3 regions of the Streptomyces sp. NPDC029138 genome follow, and region 1 is predicted to be linked to each of the others. Evidence: riboswitches for the same ligand, from Rfam matches in the RefSeq annotation. Region 1 holds a riboswitch; each other region holds the start of a gene.

Region 1 (6,002 bases):
CGCAGCGCGTCCAGCACCCGGACCGCCGACGCGGGCGTGTCCAGGCCGACCGCGTTGCCGACCCGGGAGTGCTTGGTCGGGTACGCCGTGAAGACCAGCGCGATCTTCTTCTCCGCGTTCGGCTTGTGCCTCAGCCGGGCGTGCCTGAGGGCGATCCCGGCCACGCGGGCGGCCCGCTCGGGGTCGGCGACGTACACCGGCACCTCGTCGGGGCCCTGCTCCTTGAAGGAGAACGGCACGGTGATCAGCCGGCCGTCGAACTCGGGGATCGCGACCTGCATCGCGGCGTCCATGGGGGACAGGGCCGCGTCGGACTCCTCCCACGCCGCCCGCGAGGAGGTGAGGCACAGCCCTTGCAGCACGGGGATGTTCAGGTCGGCGAGGGCGCCGACGTCCCAGGACTCCTCGTCACCGCCCGCCGACGCCTGGGAGGCGTGCGTGCCGCCGGCCGCGAGCACCGTGGCCACGAGCGCGTCGGCCCGCCCCAGCAGCTCGTACAGCGCGGGGTCCGCGCCGCGCAGCGAACCGCAGTACACCGGGAGGGCGTTGGCGCCCTGCGCCTCGATCGCCTCGCACAGGGTGTCCACGAAGGCGGTGTTGCCGCTCAGTTCGTGCGCCCGGTAGAACAGCACGCCCACGGTCGGCCGGCCGTCGACGACAGCACGGTCGCCGTGGACGCCGAACTCCGGCATCTTCCGCGGCTCCTCGAAGCCCTCACCGGTCAGCAGCACGGTGTCCGAGAGGAACCGGGACAGCTCCAGCAGGTTCGCGGGACCGCCCTCGACGAGGTACTTCAGCGCCTCCGCGACCACACCGGCCGGCACGGACGACTCCGCCATCAGCTCGGCGTCCGGCACGGTCTCGCCGCCCAGCAGCACGGTCGGGACGCCGGACGCCTTCAGCGCGGCCAGCCCGTCCTCCCAGGCCCGCTTGCCGCCCAGCAGCCGTACGACGGCGAGGTCCGCGCCCTCGATCAGGCCCGGCAGCTCCTCGGCGACGTCGACGCGGGTGGGGTTGCCGATGCGGTAGCCGGCGCCGGAGGCCCGGGCCGCCAGCAGATCCGTGTCGGCGGTCGACAACAACAACACTGTGCTCATGCGGGCGCTCCCGGTGGAATGAAAGGCAGTCCTTGCGGCGCGCCCGACTCGATGAGCCGCCAGAGCGCGTCCGTGTCCGCGTGCTGTTCGATCAGGTCGCCGAGCCGGTCGAGCTGCTCCTCGCGCAGCGCGGCGAAGGAGGTGTCCGGCGCGGGCACGAAGCGGCGGCCCGCGGCGGCGGCCACCTCGCGCAGGAAGGCCCGCCGGAAGCCGTCCGACTCCAGCGAGCCGTGCCAGTGGGTGCCCCAGGTCTGGCCGACCCGGCAGCCGTCGAGGAAGGCTTCGCCCCCGTCGACGGTGGCCACCCCGTGATGGATCTCGTAGCCGTCGACCCGCTCGCCGAGGGCTTCGCCGCTGGGCCGGGTGAGGGTCTTCTCGCGGGCGAAGCGCACCCGGACGGGCAGGATGCCGAGCCCGTCGACATGGCCGCGCCGGCTCTCGACGTCGTCCTCGATGTGCTCGCCGAGGATCTGGAAGCCGCCGCAGACGCCGAGGACGGGGCGTCCCTCGGCGGCCCGGCGTGCGAGCGCGTCCGCCAGCCCGCGTTCCCGCAGCCACTCCAGCGCCCGTACGGTCCCGCGAGTGCCCGGCACGACGACGAGATCGGCGTCCGCCAGCTCCTCCGGCCGGTCCACGAACCGCACGACCACACCCGGCTCGGCGGCCAGCGCGTCCACGTCGGTGAAGTTGGACATCAGCGGGATCGCGCAGACCGCGACCCGCAGCACGTCCTCGCCGACCGGGGGCGTCACGGCGGACTCGCGGACGGTCCCGCGCAGGGAGACGCGCAGCCCGTCCTCCTCGTCGATGCCGAGCCCGTGCCGGAAGGGCAGCACGCCGTACGTCCGCCGCCCGGTGAGGTCCCGGAGCATGTCCAACCCCGGCTCCAGCAGGCTCACATCGCCCCGGAACTTGTTCACCAGGAACCCGGCTACCAGCTCCTGGTCCTCGGGCGAGAGCAGGGCGACGGTCCCGAAGAAGGAGGCGAACACGCCCCCGCGGTCGATGTCGCCGACGACGAGCACGGGCAGCCGCGCGTTCCGCGCGATCCCCATGTTGACGATGTCGGTCCGCCGCAGGTTGATCTCGGCAGGACTCCCCGCCCCCTCACAGATCACCGCGTCATACGTGCCCCGCAACTCCGACAGGCAGTCCAGCACCGTGCCCAGCAGCCGCTGCCGGCGCCCGCCGTGGTACCCGCGCGCACTCAACTCCCCGACCGGCTTGCCCAGCAGCACCACCTGGCTGCTCTGCTCACCGCCGGGCTTGAGCAGCACCGGGTTCATCAGCGCGGTCGGCTCGACGCGGCACGCCTGGGCCTGCATGGCCTGCGCCCGGCCGATCTCGGCGCCCTCGCGCGTGACGAACGAGTTCAGGGACATGTTCTGCGCCTTGAACGGCGCGACCTTCACGCCCTGGCGCACCAGCCAGCGGCAGATGCCGGCCGTCACGACGCTCTTGCCCGCGTCGGAGGTGGTGCCGGCGACGAGGAGACCACCGTTCACTTCCCACGTCCTTTCAGGAGGGTGCGCGCCGCGAGCGTGGTGCCGAGCGCGAGCAGACCGACGCGGCGGGAGAGCCGTGCGGCCAGGTCGATGTCGGTGACCCGGACCGGCCGACCGGTGGCGCCGTTCAGCACCGGGCGGTGTTCGACCCGGCCGCCGTAGGAGAGCGTCCCGCCCAGGCGCACGCCGAGAGCGCCCGCGAAGGAGGCTTCAACGGGCCCGGCGTTGGGGCTCGGATGCTTTCCCGCGTCCGCCCTCCAGGCGCGCACGGCACCCCGCGGATCGGGTCCGGCCACGGCGGCGAGTACGGCGGTCAGCCGGGCCCCCGGCCAGCCGACGACGTCGTCCAGGCGGGCGGAGGCCCAGCCGTAGCGCCGGTGGCGGGGCGACTTGTGACCCACCATCGCGTCCAGGGTGTTGACCGCGCGGAACCCGAGGAGCCCCGGGACTCCGGCGACGGCACCCCAGACGAGGGCGCCGACCACGGCGTCGGAGGTGTTCTCGGCGACCGACTCGACGACGGCCCGGGCGATGCCGTCGGCGTCCAGCGCCTGCGGGTCCCGGCCGCACAGATGCGGCAGCCGGGCCCGGGCGGCCTCGACGTCCCCGGCCTCCAAGGCGCGCCCGATGGCGCGGGCTTCCCGGGCGAGCGAGGTGCCGCCGACGACGGCCCAGGTGGCGGCGGCGGTCAGCGCGGCGGAGGCGGTACGGGAGGGGCGTACGGCGCGAACGGCCAGCGTTCCCAAGGCGACGGCGCCACCGGCGCACACGGCGGTGTGCAGGGCGCCCCAGCCACGGTGGTCGTGCCACAGGGCGCGTTCCACGGCGCCGGCCGCCCGGCCGAACGCGGCGACCGGGTGCCCGCGGCGCGGATCGCCGAGGAGCAGGTCACCGAGGACGCCGGCGGCGGCGCCGTACGCGTAAGCGCGATCGGCACCCATCGGCTCAGCCGGCCGTGGGGACAGGAACGGGCCTGGTACTGGTCCTCGATCGGCAGCCGAGCATGGCGATATGTGTCCTCACTCAGGGTGTCCGCGCCCTGGTTCGACGTGAATCGGCGGTGAGAGTTCCTGGCTCCCGGGGTTTCTTCCCCGGTGACAGTGGCGGGACCGCGCCGGATTCGCACCGGCTTCCTCTCTTGCCGCCGTACATGGCCTGGGCAGTCCACCACGCGCCCGGAACGGCCGTCAACTTGCCGTTGACCTGGGATGCCGGACTGTGCTGAGGCCCACATCACCGGCCCGCCGGACGGCACCGGACGGCCGGTCCGACGACATGCGTCGGCCCCGCCGGTCCCGCTGAAGCGGTGGCCCGGCGGGGCCGATGCGTGAGGTTTCGAACCGTCAGGGCTTGACGACGATCAGGTAGATCCCGTACGCCACCGCCGCCGCGCAGGCCGCGAAGCACACGTACGCGCCGGTCACCGCCAGCGCGGCGGACCCGCCCTGCGCCGCCGCCTTCTCGCGGCGGGACAGGCCGTTGATGCCGAGGGTGAACAGGACCACCAGGCCCACCGTGAACGCGAGGCTGACGCCGAAGACGGAGCCGAGGGCCGCCCAGTCGATCTTCATGGGGATGCTTCCTTCAGTAACCGTGTGCTCGGGGTCAGACCGCGGCGGCCGGCGGGGTGGCCGGGGCGGCGGCGGGGGAGGGCTCGGTGGCCGGGGCCGGGATCGTGGCCGTCAGGTCCTCGGTGACCGCGCCCACCGGGGGCGGGGTCACGGCGGCGATGGCGGTGGTCACCACACCCGCCGGCTCCCCGGCGTCGGCGACCACGTTGGTGTGGTCGACGACCTCGCGGCGGGAGACCTTCCAGATCGCGGCGCTCGCGGCGACCAGGAAGACGGCGACGACGGCGGTGCCCCAGTCACCGAGGTCGGTGACGGACTCGGCGCCCCCGCCGACCAGCGCGGCGGCCGGGAGGGTGAGCCCCCAGGCGACGAACATGCGGGTCGCGGTGGACCAGCGGACCACGCCGCCCTTGCGGCCGAGGCCCGCGCCCATCACCGAGCCGGAGACGACGTGCGTGGTGGAGAGGGAGAAGCCGAGGTGGGAGGAGGCCAGGATGGCGGTCGCGGCGCTGGTCTGGGCGGCGAAGCCCTGGCGCGGCTCCAGGTCGGTCAGGCCCTTGCCCATGGTGCGGATGATGCGCCAGCCGCCGATGTAGGTGCCGAGCGCGATGGCCAGGCCGGCGGAGAGGATGACCCAGGTGGGAGGGTTGGAGCCGGGGGCGATGGAGCCGCCCGCGACGAGGGCGAGCGTGATGATGCCCATCGTCTTCTGGGCGTCGTTGGTGCCGTGCGCGAGAGAGACCAGACCGGCGGAGGCGATCTGGCCGGCGCGGTAGCCCTTGCGGGTGGCCTCGCCGTCGGCGGTGCCGCCGACGCCGTAGGAGAACCGGGTGGCCAGCAGCGAGGCGAGGCCCGCGACGACCGGCGCGGCGACGGCCGGGAGCAGCACCTTGGTGACCAGGACGTCACCGTGGACGGCGCCGAAGCCGGCGGAGGCGACGGTGGCGCCGACCAGGCCGCCCATCAGGGCGTGCGAGGAACTGGAGGGCAGGCCCACCAGCCAGGTCAGCAGATTCCAGAGGATCGCGCCGACCAGGGCGGCGAAGATGACCTCGGGACGGATGCCGGTCTCGTCGACGAGACCCTTGGAGATCGTGTTCGCGACCTCCACGGAGAGGAAGGCGCCCACAAGGTTGAGGACGGCGGACATGGCAACCGCGATCTTCGGCTTCAGGGCGCCTGTGGAGATGGTGGTGGCCATCGCGTTCGCGGTGTCGTGGAAACCGTTCGTGAAATCGAACGCGAGAGCGGTTACCACCACAATCGCGAGGATCAGCGAGAAGCTTTCCATTTACCCAGGCAATCGTTCGAGGTCATTGGCTGGATGAACGTAGGCAACCTGGGTGAACGGAAGATGAACTGAGGCGGGCGTGAGGGTGTCCGTAACGCGCGTGCGAGGTTCCGCTTCGCGTCTTCGGCCCAGGCGTGCCTTGGCTAGTGGCCTCGCGCGAAGATCCGCAGCCGGCTCAGCGAGCCGTTGAAGAGATTTTGGTCACCCGGCAGCCTGCCCTTGACGGCGTGCTGCCAGAACGTCCAGTACCGCCAGCCGCCGGGCAGCGTGCCCGGTCGCGAGGTGCCGTGGCGGGCGATCCACAGGGCGTGCGAGGAGGAGAAGGCGCGGCTGTTCCCGGTGCACAGCTTCCACCACTGGGTTGTGGTGTAGATCACCGGACGGCGGCCGGTCTCCTCCTTGATCTCGTCGCTGAACGACCGGATCCAGCGGACCATCCGGGCCTTGCTCAGGCCGTAGCACTTGTGCTTCGCGTTGTACGGGTTGTACTCGATGTCCAGCGCGGGCGGCAGCGTCCAGCCGTCCGCCCGCCAGTCGC
Region 2 (6,002 bases), on a different contig from region 1:
GCCGTCCGGCACCGGTCACGTCGGCTCGGCCTGATCTAAGGTCGGCACGACGGAAGGAGTCCGCCGTGGACGGTCAGCCCATTCCCGTGATCATCGACTGCGACACCGGCGTCGACGACGCCCTGGCCCTGCTGTTCGCCGTGCGCCACCCGGGACTCGACCTCCGGGCGGTGACCTGCGTGGCCGGGAACACCGACGTGGACGGGGTGGTCCGCAACACCCTCACCGTGCTGGAGCAGGCGGGCGCCCCCGACATCCCGGTGGCCCGGGGTGCCGAGCGCCCGCTGCTGGAGCCGGCCCGCCCGGCCCCGGTGCACGGCGTCGACGGCATGGGCGACCTGGGCCTGCCCGCGCCCGCCCGGACCCCCGTGGCCGTCGACGCCGTCACCCTCCTGCGCCGCGAGATCCTGGCCTCCCCGCGCCCGGTGACACTGATCCCGACCGCGCCGCTCACCAACATCGCCCTGCTGCTGCGCACCCACCCCGAGGTCACCCGGAACATCGAGCGGATCGTGTTCATGGGAGGGGCGGTGGCCACCGGCAACGCCACGCCGGTCGCGGAGTTCAACGTCTGGCACGACCCGGAGGCGGCGGCGATCCTGCTGACCGCCGGGGTGCCGATCACGATGTACAGCCTGGACGTCTTCCAGCAGGTCGTCGTGGACAGCGCCGAGGTCCACCGGCTGCGCGCCAGCGGCGAGCCCGGCACCCGCCTCGCCGGTGAGCTGCTCGCCCACCGGCCGGCCCACCAGGGCGAGCCGCCTCAGGCGGAGGAGGCGGGCGGCCTCGGCGACGCGGGCGCGGTCTGCGCGGTCGCCGACCCGCACGGCATCACCACCCGCCTGCTCCCGGTCGAGGTCTCCCTCGCCCCTGGCCCCACCAGGGGCCAGACCGTCGTCGACCGCCGCCCCCGCCTCGGCGAGTCCGAGATCCACGAGGGCGGCCGTGAACGCGCCCTGGTCGACGTGGCGTTGGAGGTGAACGCCGACCGGTACGTGAAGCTGTACCTGGAGACGGTCGCGCGCTAGCCGCTACTCGGCGGCGGACGGGGAGACCGCCCAGCGCTCCTCCACCCGGGCGACCTTCCAGTACGCCAGCGCCGCCGCCCACACCACCACGAACAGGCCGACGATGAGGTAGCCGACGTGGTCGAGGTCGAGGCCGGCGATCCAGCCGGTGATGTCGTCGTGCAGGCCGAACCTCTCGTGCAGGACGCCGACCAGTTCGATGGTGCCGATGAAGAAGGCGACGGCGATGGACAGCCCGGTGATGGCGAGGTTGTAGAAGACCTTGCGGACCGGGTTGGAGAACGCCCACTGGTAGGCGAAGTTCATGAACGTGCCGTCGAGCGTGTCGAACAGGCTCATCCCGGCGGCGAAGAGGAGGGGCAGGCAGAGGACCGCGTACCAGGGCAGGCCCGCCGCCGCGCCCGAGCCCGCCATCACCATCAGCGTGACCTCGGTGGCCGTGTCGAAGCCGAGCCCGAAGAGGAAGCCGAGCGGGTACATCTGTCCCGGCCGCGAAATGGACTTCGTCAGACGGCCGAGGACGCGGTTCATGAACCCCCGCGAGTCCAGGTGCTGTTCCAGCTCCTTCTCGTCGTACGCGCCCGCCCGCATCGCCCGGAAGACCTTCAGGATGCCCACCAGGGCGATCAGGTTCAGGGCGGCGATGAGGTAGAGGAACGTGCCGGAGATCGTCGTACCGAGGAAGCCGAGCACCTGGTGGGTGGTGGAGCCGTCGTTCATGACCTTCCCGGCCAGCGAGGTGCCGCCCGCGATCAGCAGCGCCAGCAGCACCACCACGCTGGAGTGGCCGAGCGCGAACCAGAACCCCACCGACACCGGCCGCTTCCCGTCGGCCATCAGCTTCCGGGTGGTGTTGTCGATCGCCGCGATGTGGTCGGCGTCGAAGGCGTGCCGCATGCCGAGGGTGTAGGCGGTGATGCCGAGCCCGACCCCGAAGACGTCGGTGCCGACCTTGTAGTGCTCGGGCGCGACGAGGAGGTACAGAATTCCGAAGGCGACGACGTGCAGGGCGACGATCACCGCCATCAGCCCCACTGTCTTGACGGTGTCCTCGCGTCGCCAGCGGAAAGACGCGGCATCGGCCATGGGTTCACGCTCCAGCACCTCGTGGATCACTTCGTGAGCTGCCGTGGCCGGTCTCCTGGCTTACGGGTCGTACGTCCGCCGTCCCTGCCTTCCCGGTCATGCGACCAGTGGCCCGGCGATGCCGGACGGAACGGGAACTCCCCGATCACAGTGGCGAGGGCCGCGTCGACCTTCCATCGACTTCCCGAACACCACGGCCCGCCCACCGTAGAGGGGCACGCGGTTTCCTGCATAGCTGCGCACCTGCGCAGGTATCGAAGATCACAAACAGCGGGCCTGCCAGACTGGCCCCATGCATCTCGTGCCTGCCGACCGAGCCGACCGTCGTTCCATCGACGGGCATCGGGTGTGCGAGGCGATCGCCGCCATCGGTGAGGCGGGGCGTCTGCGCACCTGGGCCGACCGTTTCTCGCTGCTCGCCGATGCCAACCGGCTGGCGCTGCTGCTCGCCCTGCACCGTACCGGGCCGCTCGCCGTGTCCGATCTCGCGATCGCCACGGGGATGAACGACCCCGCCGTCTCCCAGGCCCTGCGGCTGCTGCGGGCGGCCGGGGTCGTGGCGGGGGAGAAGGAGGGGCGCGTGGTGCGGTACCGGGTGGTGGACGCGGACGTTCGGGGGCTGTTGGAGCACTGCGTCGGCTGAACGGCCGCTAAAGGTTCCCTTTCCGGGCAAGGTGGACAGATACAGATTCCGTACTGTCGTCCGTCCCCTGGGAGCCCGTATGGCAGACCTCTCGCCGGACCTCTCGTCCAGGAACCCCGACTGGTGGCGGCAGGCCGTCATCTACCAGGTCTATCCGCGCAGTTTCGCCGATGCCGACGGTGACGGCCTCGGCGACCTCCGGGGCATCACCGACCGGCTGGGCCATCTCGCCACGCTCGGCGTGGACGCCCTGTGGCTGAGCCCCTTCTACCCCTCCGAACTCGCCGACGGCGGCTACGACGTCATCGACCCGCGCGGGGTCGACGAGCGCCTCGGCACCCTGGACGACTTCGACGCCCTGGTGGGTGAGGCGCACCGGCTCGGGCTGAAGGTCGTCGTGGACATCGTTCCCAATCACACCTCCCATCTGCATCCCTGGTTCCAGGAGGCGCTGCGCGCCGGGCCCGGCTCCGCCGCCCGGGAGCGGTACGTCTTCCGGCCGGGGCGTGGCGCGCACGGTGAACTGCCGCCCAGCGACTGGCAGTCCGTGTTCGGCGGCAGCGCCTGGCGGCGGGTGCCCGACGGCGAGTGGTACCTGCACCTGTTCGCCCCCGAACAGCCCGACCTCAACTGGGACGACGAGGAGGTCCGCGCCGACTTCCGCACCACCTTGCGGTTCTGGTCCGACCGGGGCGTGGATGGTTTCCGCGTGGACGTCGCCCACGGCCTGGCCAAGGACCTCACCGAGCCGCTGCGGGACCTCGGGGACATCGGCGCGACCGGCGAGCAGGCCCTGCCGCTGATGCCGCCGGGCAGCCATCCCTACTGGGACCGCGACGAGGTCCACGAGATCTACCGCGACTGGCGCAAGATCTTCGACGCCTACAGCCCGCCCCGCACGGCCGTCGCCGAGGCCTGGGTCCCCGGTGCCCGCCGCGCCCTGTACGCCCGTCCGGACGAACTCGGCCAGGCCTTCAACTTCGAGTACCTGGAGGCGCGCTGGGACGCGGAGGAGCTGCGGGACGTCATCACCGCCTCACTGGTCACGGCCCGGACCGCCGGGGCCTCCGCGACCTGGGTGCTGTCCAACCACGACGTCGTACGCCACGCCTCCCGGCTCATGCTGCCGGCCGGCACCGACCCGGCCGCCTGGCTGCTGTCCGGCGGCACCGCGCCCGTGATCGACGCGGCGGCCGGGCTGCGCCGGGCCCGGGCGGCGACCCTGCTGATGCTGGCGCTGCCCGGCTCGGCCTACCTCTACCAGGGGGAGGAACTGGGCCTGCCCGAGGTGGCCGACCTGCCCACCGAGGTGCTCCAGGACCCGATCTGGGAGCAGACCGGCCATGTCCGCAAGGGCCGCGACGGCTGCCGGGTGCCGCTGCCGTGGACGACGACCGGACCGTCGTACGGCTTCGGGCCCGGGGCCGGCTGGCTGCCGCAGCCGGCGTCCTTCGCGGCGTACGCCGTCGAGGCGCAGGCCGGCACCGAGGGTTCCACGCTGGAGCTGTACCGCTCGGCCCTGCGGCTGCGCCGCAAGCTGCTCCAGGGCGAGACGCTGACCTGGGCGCCGGACGCGCCCGCCGACGTCCTGGACTTCAGCCGCACCGAGGCCTGGCGGAACGTCACCAACCTCGGCGCGCAGCCGGTACCGCTGCCGCCGGGCGAGGTCCTGCTGAGCAGTGGCCCGGTGCCGGAGGGGAGGGTTCTGCCGCCGGACACCACGGTGTGGCTGGCCTAGCCGGCCGGCGTACTGGGGCTGGGCGTGACGCCGCCGCCCGTACCGCCGCCGCCCGTGCCGCCACCACCGGCGCCGCCGAGGTCCAGCGGCGTGGACGTGGCGGTCGGCGGCGGGGTGAGCACCACCTCCGGCTGGCCCGCCGCCGGGGCCGGCGGCGTCAGGTCGGACGAGGGCAGCTTCGGCGGGGTGGTCTGGTTGAAGATGGTCTGGTCGAAGTCGACCAGACCGGTCTTCTCCATCACCGTGATGTGGTCCAGCACGGTGTCGTTGGCCTGGTCGGCGAGGGCCCGCACCAGCGAGTTCTTGGTGGTGGAGCGGATCTTCGCGATCGTGTTGAAGATGGAGCCGTGCGTCATCCGCAGGATGTTGGCGAAGTCGGTGTCGAACTGCTTGCCGCTCTCACCCTTCAACTGGTTGACGAAGCCCACCTGTTGCGGACTCGCCACGTTGGGCAGCGTGATGTTCAGCATGGGGCCGATCTTGCGGCAGGAGGCGTCCAGCGCGGCGTGCCCGTCGATCAGGTGCTCGCTGGCCGTCTTGACCCCCTTGGTGGAGCCCTTCTGCAACCCGATCTGGCCGAGCGGGTACTCCCACAGGCCGGCCGCCCGCACCTTGACCACGAAGTCCCGGTCGGCCTCGGTGAGCGGTCCCCACTGTGTCTGCGCGATGATCCGCGACTGTGAGCTGGAGACGGTGCTCAGCCCGAGCATGCTCGGGTAGGCGAGGGCCGCGAGGGTCAGGGCCATCGCACCGCCCACGAAGAGAGTTCCCGTCGCGTTCCGCGAAAAGCGCACCGTTCCTCCTGCCTGTGGGTCCCGCCCATGGTTCGGACGCACAGCAGTACGGATGCGGAGGCGGTTCGTCTCAGTGCTCGCGAGTAAAGAATCTCCCGGGTGCGGTTGACGGAAGGTTGACCGCTCCCCGGCACAAGGTTGACCACTCCTCGGGAGAAGGCAGACCGGGCTCGCCCCTAGATTCGCCGCATGCCCCCACCGTCACCGCCCCGGCCCCCCGCCGCGCTGCCCGTCCTGCCCTACCGCAAGCCCACCAAGGGCCGCGACTACTGGGTGCTGGACGACGTCCTGCCGGACGTCGACGCCGTACGGGAACGGTGCCTGGCCAAGGACGACTGGGTCGAGGGGTATCCGTACACCTCCGAGACCTGGCCCGGCCTGCGCGCCATGCCGGGTCTGGAGCCGGGTGAACTCGCCCGGATCGAGCGGCTGGTGCGGAAGGCGACCGGGGCGAAAGAGCTGTGGGTGCAGCGGGCGCCCGGCGGCGGCACCCTCAACCACAACTGCGTCCAGGTGGTCGGCGAGGGCGAGAGCGAGCCCCGCCCGCACACCGACTCCCGCGCGCTGTGCCGGTACGCGGCCGTGCTCTACCTCAACCCCGGGGTGCCCAAGGACTGCGGGACCGCCTTCTACCGCCAGTCGCTGCCCGGCGGCCGGCTCGGCGGCAACGTCGTCCAGGCCCCGCACACCAACCTGGTCGAGGCGCTGGGGAC
Region 3 (6,002 bases), on a different contig from region 1:
GCCGCGGTGAAGGCGGCGGTGAGCCCGGCGCCGTTGCCGAGCCAGAAGCCCAGGGTGCCGAGGGCCAGGGCGATCACGACGGGGACGAAGACGCCGGAGATCCGGTCCGCGAGGCGCTGGGCGGCGGCCTTGCCGTTCTGGGCGTCCTCGACCAGCTTCGCCATCCGGGCGAGCTGGGTGTCGGCGCCGACCCGGGTGGCCTCCACGACGAGTCGGCCGCCGGCGTTCAGGGTGGCCCCGGTGACGCCGTCGCCGACGCCGACCTCGACCGGGACGGACTCACCGGTGAGCATGGAGGCGTCCACGGCCGAGGAGCCCTCGACGACCCTGCCGTCGGTGGCGATCTTCTCGCCGGGGCGGACGAGGAAGCGGTCGCCGACCCTCAGTTCCGCGACGGGCACGAGTTCCTCACGGTCGCCCCGCAGCACGGTGACGTCCTTGGCGCCCAGTTCCAGCAGGGCCCTCAGCGCCGCGCCCGCCCGGCGCTTGGAGCGCGCCTCGAAGTACCGGCCGGCCAGGATGAAGGCGGTCACCCCGGCCGCGGCCTCAAGGTAGATGTTCCCGGCGCCGTCGCTGCGGGCGATGGTCAGCTCGAAGGGGTGTGTCATGCCGGGCATGCCGGCCGTTCCGAAGAACAGTGCCCACAGCGACCACAGGAACGCCGCCGACACACCGACGGAGATCAGCGTGTCCATGGTGGCCGCGCCGTGCCGGGCGTTGGTCCAGGCGGCCTTGTGGAAGGGCCAGGCGGCGTACGTCACCACGGGCGCCGCCAGGGTCAGCGAGAGCCACTGCCAGTACGTGAACTGGAGAGCCGGGACCATCGCCATGGCGACCACCGGCACGGCGAGCACGACTGCGGCGGTCAACCGGTGCCGCAGGGGCCGGAGTTCATCCGCCTCGGCCTCGGCGGGTCCGGCGCCTGCTCGCGGTTCGGGCCGGACGGGCTCGGGTTCGCGCGCGGTGTAGCCGGTGGCCTCCACGGTGGCGATCAGGTCGGCGACGGCTATGTCCTCGCGGAAGGTGACCTTGGCCTTCTCGGTGGCGTAGTTGACGGTGGCCTCGACGCCGTCCATGCGGTTGAGCTTCTTCTCGATACGGGCGGCGCACGAGGCGCAGGTCATGCCGCCGATGGCGAGTTCGACCTCGGCGGCACCGGACGTGGTGCTGGGCATGTCTGCTCCTCACAGCTCGTGCATATACCCCTGGGGGGTATGTCAACGACTCATATGTATACCCCCACCCCGTATGGAGCGCAACAGCCTGACGCCCTCGATTCCCGCCAGGTCAGCGGGCGGCGGCATCACCCCGGGCTGGTCCCCGCGACGACGAACACCGGCAGGGCGAGAAACAGGCGGTCGCGTTCCGCGCGGGCCCGCTGTTCGGCCGTCCAGCCGGCCGCGTCTTCCCGGGGCACGGCACCGGAGGCGTGCGCCGCGTCCGCGAACCCGGCCAGCAGCGGAAGCATCGTCGTCCCGGTGAAGACGCCGGTGCGGACCTCCACCGACACGTCCTCGAAGCCCGCCGCCAGCAGCAGGTTCCGGCAGCCGCGCGCGGCGCGTGGCGCCGTGACCCGGTCCGCGCGGGCCCGCACGATGGTGCGGGTCAGGGCGGGGTCGTCGGAGTCGATGACGATCGTGTCCCAGTCGTGGCCCAGGACGACGGCCCGGCCGCCCGGGGCGAGCACCCGGCGCGCCTCCCGCAGCGCCCTGTCCGGCGCGGCGAGTTCGTGGAAGACCTTGTCCGCCCGGTAGCCGGCCACCGAACCGTCCCCCAGGGGCAGTGCGTACGCGTCGGCGATCCCGAACTCCGCGTCCGGCCACCGTCGCCGAGCGATGCCGATCACGCGATGGTCGGTGTCCACGCCGACCGCCGCGACGCCCCGCTCGGTCAGTTCCACCACCGCCCGCCCGGCACCGCACCCGACGTCCACGACCGCCGCCCCCGACGGCAGCCGCAGCAACTCGTAGGAGCGGGTCCGCAGTTCTGCCGCGCCCGGCAGCCGGTCGGCCGCGTCCAGCATGGCGACGAGGCCGTCCGTCTCTTCCGTGTCACTAGCCATGCCGCCCAGGCTCCGACTTAATGTCGGCATGAAGTCAAGCAGCGATGACGAGACCCTGAGCATCGGCGCCCTCGCGGAACGCTTCGGCCTGGCCACCCACGTGCTGCGGCACTGGGAGGCACGGGGACTGCTGACCCCGTCGCGCGACAGCGCGGGCCGCCGCCGCTACGGCACCGACGCGCTCACCCGGGTCGCCGTCATCCTGCGGGCCAAGGAGGCGGGCCTGTCCCTCGACACCATCCGCTCCCTGTTCGCGAGCAGAGCCCCGGAAAGCCGCCGGGACGTCCTCCGCCGGGAAGCCGACGCACTCCGCCTGCGCATCGCCGCCGCCCGGGCCTCGCTCGACCTCATCGAGTGCGCCCTGGCCTGCGGTCACGAGGATGTCACCCGGTGCCCGCACTTCCAGCGGGTCGTCACCGATCGCATCGGCGACGACAAGGGCCGTTCGGATGGAGGCCGAGCCCCCGCTACCCTTCCCCGTCGAGTCCCGCACCCCACCACCCCAGCGACAGGAGCGACCGCGTGACCAGTCGAGTCCTTCTCGTCTCGCCCGCGACGAGCGCGTCGCTGCGGCGGGCCCGCTTCGACGACGGCGGCTCGCTCGACGACAGCGGCGCGGCGCGGGCCCGTTCGGCGGCCGGGTCGCTGCCCTCCGCCGTCCGTGTGCTCGCCTCCCCCAGCGTGCGCTGCCTGGAGACGGCCGCGGCGCTGGGCCTGGACGGCGTGCCGGTACCGGAGTTGACGGGTCTCGATGTGGGCCGCTGGCGAGGCCGCACGCTGGACGAGGTGGGAGCCGCCGAGCCCGACGCGGTGGGCCGCTGGCTCACCGACCCCGCGTGCACACCGCATGGCGGCGAGTCGGTCCAGGACCTGTGCGGGCGGGTCGCGCGCTGGCTGGCCGACGCGCAGGGTGTGGAGGGTCGTACGCTCGCCGTGGTCGAGCCGGAGCTGGTGCGGGCGGCGGCGGTGGAGGCGCTGGGCATGCCCGTCGCGGTCTTCTGGCGCCTCGACGTGCCGCCCCTGACCGTGACCGAACTGAGCGGCCGGGCCGGGCGGTGGAATCTGCGGCTGGGCCGTCCGCTGTCCGCGCCGGACGCCGAATAGCCGTCTGCCGGCCGGGGATTGAGCCGAAGAACGCCAGAGGGCCCCCGGGTGGTTCCGGAGGGCCCCCTCTGCCGGCCAGGCGCAGTCGGTGTGCGGCCGGATGGCTCAGCCCTTCGCGCCCCGGCCGGGCGCAGTCAGTGTGCGGCCGGAACCGCCCGCCCCTTCGCGCCCGTGGCCGGCCCGGGAGTCAGCAGGCGCTCGGCCAACTCCCCGAAGGCCAGGCCGAATCCGGCCCACAGCACGGCCTGGAGGGCCAGGGCGGACAGGCGGAACCGCCACAGCAGTGTGGCCGGGAAGTCCTTCGGCACTTCATCGACGGCGGGCAGGAACGCGTAGGCCACGCCGATCACGACGGCGAACGCGGCCACCGCCACCACCGTCGCCCACCAGGTGCCCAGACCGGGCGACAGCCGCTTGCCGAGGAGGGTGGCGGCGATCGCCAGGAGGACGCTGAGCAGCATCATCAGGAAGTACAGGGCGGTCCGCCTGCCGATGGTGCCGGGGTCGCCGACCGACGGCGGGTTGGCCGGGTACTTCAGGAACGGCACGACGTACACGGCGAGCAGTGCGCAGCCGGACAGCAGCAGCGCCGTGGCGCGCGGGCCGAACCGGCCCACCCGGCCGAGCGCGAAGCAGAAGGCGAGCGCGGCGATGCCGCCGAAGGCGACGCCGTCGACGAGGACACCGGTGGCGAGCCCGGCGGTGGACTGCAAGGAGCGGGAGACGACCTCCCTCTCGTGTCCGTGCGCGTGGGCGTCCTCGAAGCCGATCGCCTTGTCGACGTTCGGCTCACCGAGGAAATAGGCGGCGATGAGGGCGAGCACGCCGGCCGCGAGGCCGGCGAGCATGCCCCGTACGAGGAGGTTCCGTACGGTTGCGGAGTTCATGGGTGCGCGCGGTCCCCTCGCGTCAGTGGCAGGGGAAGCCGAGCAGGTGGCGTGCGTCGTGCACCCATTCATGGACGTCCGTGCCGTTGACCACGGAGGTGGCGCCCTGTTCGGCGCCGACGAAGTAGAGCAGGACCAGCATGAGGATGCCGAAGAAGACCGCCCAGGGAGCTGTCGCCTTCAGCGGCAGCTTGGCGGGGACGGCGGGAGTGGTGGGTGTCGGCCGGGCGACGGTCTGCGCCATGGCAGGACCTCCTCTGGGAGTTCGCGTCCCATCTCGGTGGTGCACAGGACGACGGCCCCGGGTCTGACTCACGGGCGCCCCGTGGGAGCCCGCATACAGTGGCGCGACCGTGCCGGGTTCTCACCGGCTTCCGTCGTACCGTCGTCGATTCGGACCGACCGTACCGCGTGACCGGCGTCCGGCCAAGACCGCAGTCCGTACGGCCCGGGTCTCAGCGGTCCGCGCGCCGCCGCGGTGGGGTGAAGGCGTACAGGTCGAGGATGTCCGGCAGCGGAGCCACCCCCGGGCCGCCCGCCCGCACCCAGGTGACGATGTCCTCGGTCGCGTCCGGATCGTTGACGAGCCCCAGCCAGACCGGTCGCGCACCGGCGGCCCGGCCGGCGGCGGACGGCTGTACGACGATGACGTTGGCCTGGTCACAGACGTCGAGGCAGTCGGAGACACGGACGGGCACCTCGGCGCGCAGCCGCGCGGTCTGCGCCGCGTGATCGACGCCGGTCACCTTGGGGCTGCCGCAGCAGCAGTCCCGGCACACCACGACCCGGCACGGCGCCGCACCGGTTCCCTCCGCGGCCTGGCCTGCCGCTTCCTCCGCCGGCCTCTCGGGCACGCCGCCCCACTCCCCTCCCGGGGAGGTGCGCCCCGGTGTCACCTCAGAAGGCGATCATCCTTTCATCTCCCGCGACGCGCCGTCACCCGGCCGCCGTACGGCGGGTCACCCGTCGGCAGGAGCCCCGTAAGTCACTCGAAATGACTAATGACGGAACGTGAACCCCTTGTGCCGACCGGCCCGTCCCCCATTCGGAGTTGCAGCCGTACGAGGGACATGAGTCCGTTGGTGTCGTGTCCTGCCGGATCTCACTCAGGAGGAGACACATGGGCACCAACCACAACGGCCTGTCGGCCGAGAAGCTGAACGTCGTCTTCGCGGTCCGCGTCATCGAGGGCGGCGAGCAGGGCTTCCTGGATCTGTACGAGCAGCTCCGGAAGTCCGTGTCCAACACCCCCGGCCACATCGTCGAGCGGCTCGGAGAGCCCGTCGACGACTCCCGCCAGTGGGTCATCACCAGCGAGTGGCGGTCGGCCGAGGACTTCTTCGCCTGGCAGCAGAGCGCGGAGCACCAGGAGTTGGTGGCCCCGCTGCGCGAGTGGGTCGACCAGCGGCAGTCCATGCGGTTCCGTGTGATCAAGGAGACCAAGGGGGTGTCCGCATGACGGGCACCGTCAACGGCCCCGTCGCCGTCCTCGGTCTCGGCACGATGGGCGCCGGACTGGCCGGTCGCCTCCTCGACCAGGGGATACAGGTCCGGGTTTGGAACCGTACCCCGCAGCGCACCGCGCCGCTCTCCGAGGCGGGCGCCCACGCCGCCGCCCACCCCGCCGACGCCGTCGCGGGTACGAGCGCCGCCCTCTGCGTCGTGTCCGACGGCGAGGCCCTCGGCGCCGTGCTGCACGGCCCGGACGGCGTGCTGGCCGACGGCCCGTACCCCGGCGTCCTGATCTGCGCCAGCACCGTCGCCCCCGACGAGGTCGTGCAGATCGCCGGTGACGCGCCCTCGGTCCTGGACGTCGGCATGCTCGGCAACCGCGACCACGCCCGCGACGGAGAGCTGCGGCTGTTCGCCGGCGGCGACAAGCGCGTCTTCGACGCCGCCCGCCCGCTGCTGGAGACGCTGGGCAAGGAGGTCGTCCATCTGGGCGCACT

The links. A riboswitch is a leader RNA that binds a small molecule or an ion and turns the genes downstream of it on or off. The one in region 1 is predicted to bind cobalamin.
Region 2: linked by a shared signal. The riboswitch ahead of nicT (Nickel transporter NicT) and the one ahead of ACZ4WH_RS13085 (cobalamin biosynthesis protein) in region 1 are both predicted to bind cobalamin.
Region 3: linked by a shared signal. The riboswitch ahead of ACZ4WH_RS04735 (CbtB domain-containing protein) and the one ahead of ACZ4WH_RS13085 (cobalamin biosynthesis protein) in region 1 are both predicted to bind cobalamin.

Annotation. Positions count from the first base shown of each region.
Region 1 covers NZ_JBVHWM010000011.1:95,638-101,639, forward strand. The annotation lists gene cobN (cobaltochelatase subunit CobN) at 1-1,097, opposite strand, end outside; gene ACZ4WH_RS13080 (cobyric acid synthase) at 1,094-2,602, opposite strand; gene ACZ4WH_RS13085 (cobalamin biosynthesis protein) at 2,599-3,543, opposite strand; cobalamin riboswitch at 3,647-3,787, opposite strand; gene ACZ4WH_RS13090 (hypothetical protein) at 3,946-4,173, opposite strand; gene ACZ4WH_RS13095 (inorganic phosphate transporter) at 4,208-5,464, opposite strand; gene ACZ4WH_RS13100 (lysozyme) at 5,608-6,002, opposite strand, start outside.
Region 2 covers NZ_JBVHWM010000006.1:2,100-8,101, reverse strand. The annotation lists gene ACZ4WH_RS08340 (nucleoside hydrolase) at 66-1,028, shown strand; gene nicT (Nickel transporter NicT) at 1,032-2,114, opposite strand; cobalamin riboswitch at 2,143-2,325, opposite strand; gene ACZ4WH_RS08330 (ArsR/SmtB family transcription factor) at 2,407-2,757, shown strand; gene ACZ4WH_RS08325 (glycoside hydrolase family 13 protein) at 2,837-4,495, shown strand; gene ACZ4WH_RS08320 (DUF4142 domain-containing protein) at 4,492-5,253, opposite strand; gene ACZ4WH_RS08315 (DUF6445 family protein) at 5,479-6,002, shown strand, end outside.
Region 3 covers NZ_JBVHWM010000003.1:156,177-162,178, forward strand. The annotation lists gene ACZ4WH_RS04710 (heavy metal translocating P-type ATPase) at 1-1,175, opposite strand, end outside; gene ACZ4WH_RS04715 (methyltransferase domain-containing protein) at 1,304-2,062, opposite strand; gene ACZ4WH_RS04720 (MerR family transcriptional regulator) at 2,091-2,588, shown strand; gene ACZ4WH_RS04725 (histidine phosphatase family protein) at 2,585-3,166, shown strand; gene ACZ4WH_RS04730 (CbtA family protein) at 3,301-4,053, opposite strand; gene ACZ4WH_RS04735 (CbtB domain-containing protein) at 4,076-4,297, opposite strand; cobalamin riboswitch at 4,334-4,455, opposite strand; gene ACZ4WH_RS04740 (hypothetical protein) at 4,509-4,835, opposite strand; gene ACZ4WH_RS04745 (antibiotic biosynthesis monooxygenase family protein) at 5,174-5,512, shown strand; gene ACZ4WH_RS04750 (NAD(P)-dependent oxidoreductase) at 5,509-6,002, shown strand, end outside.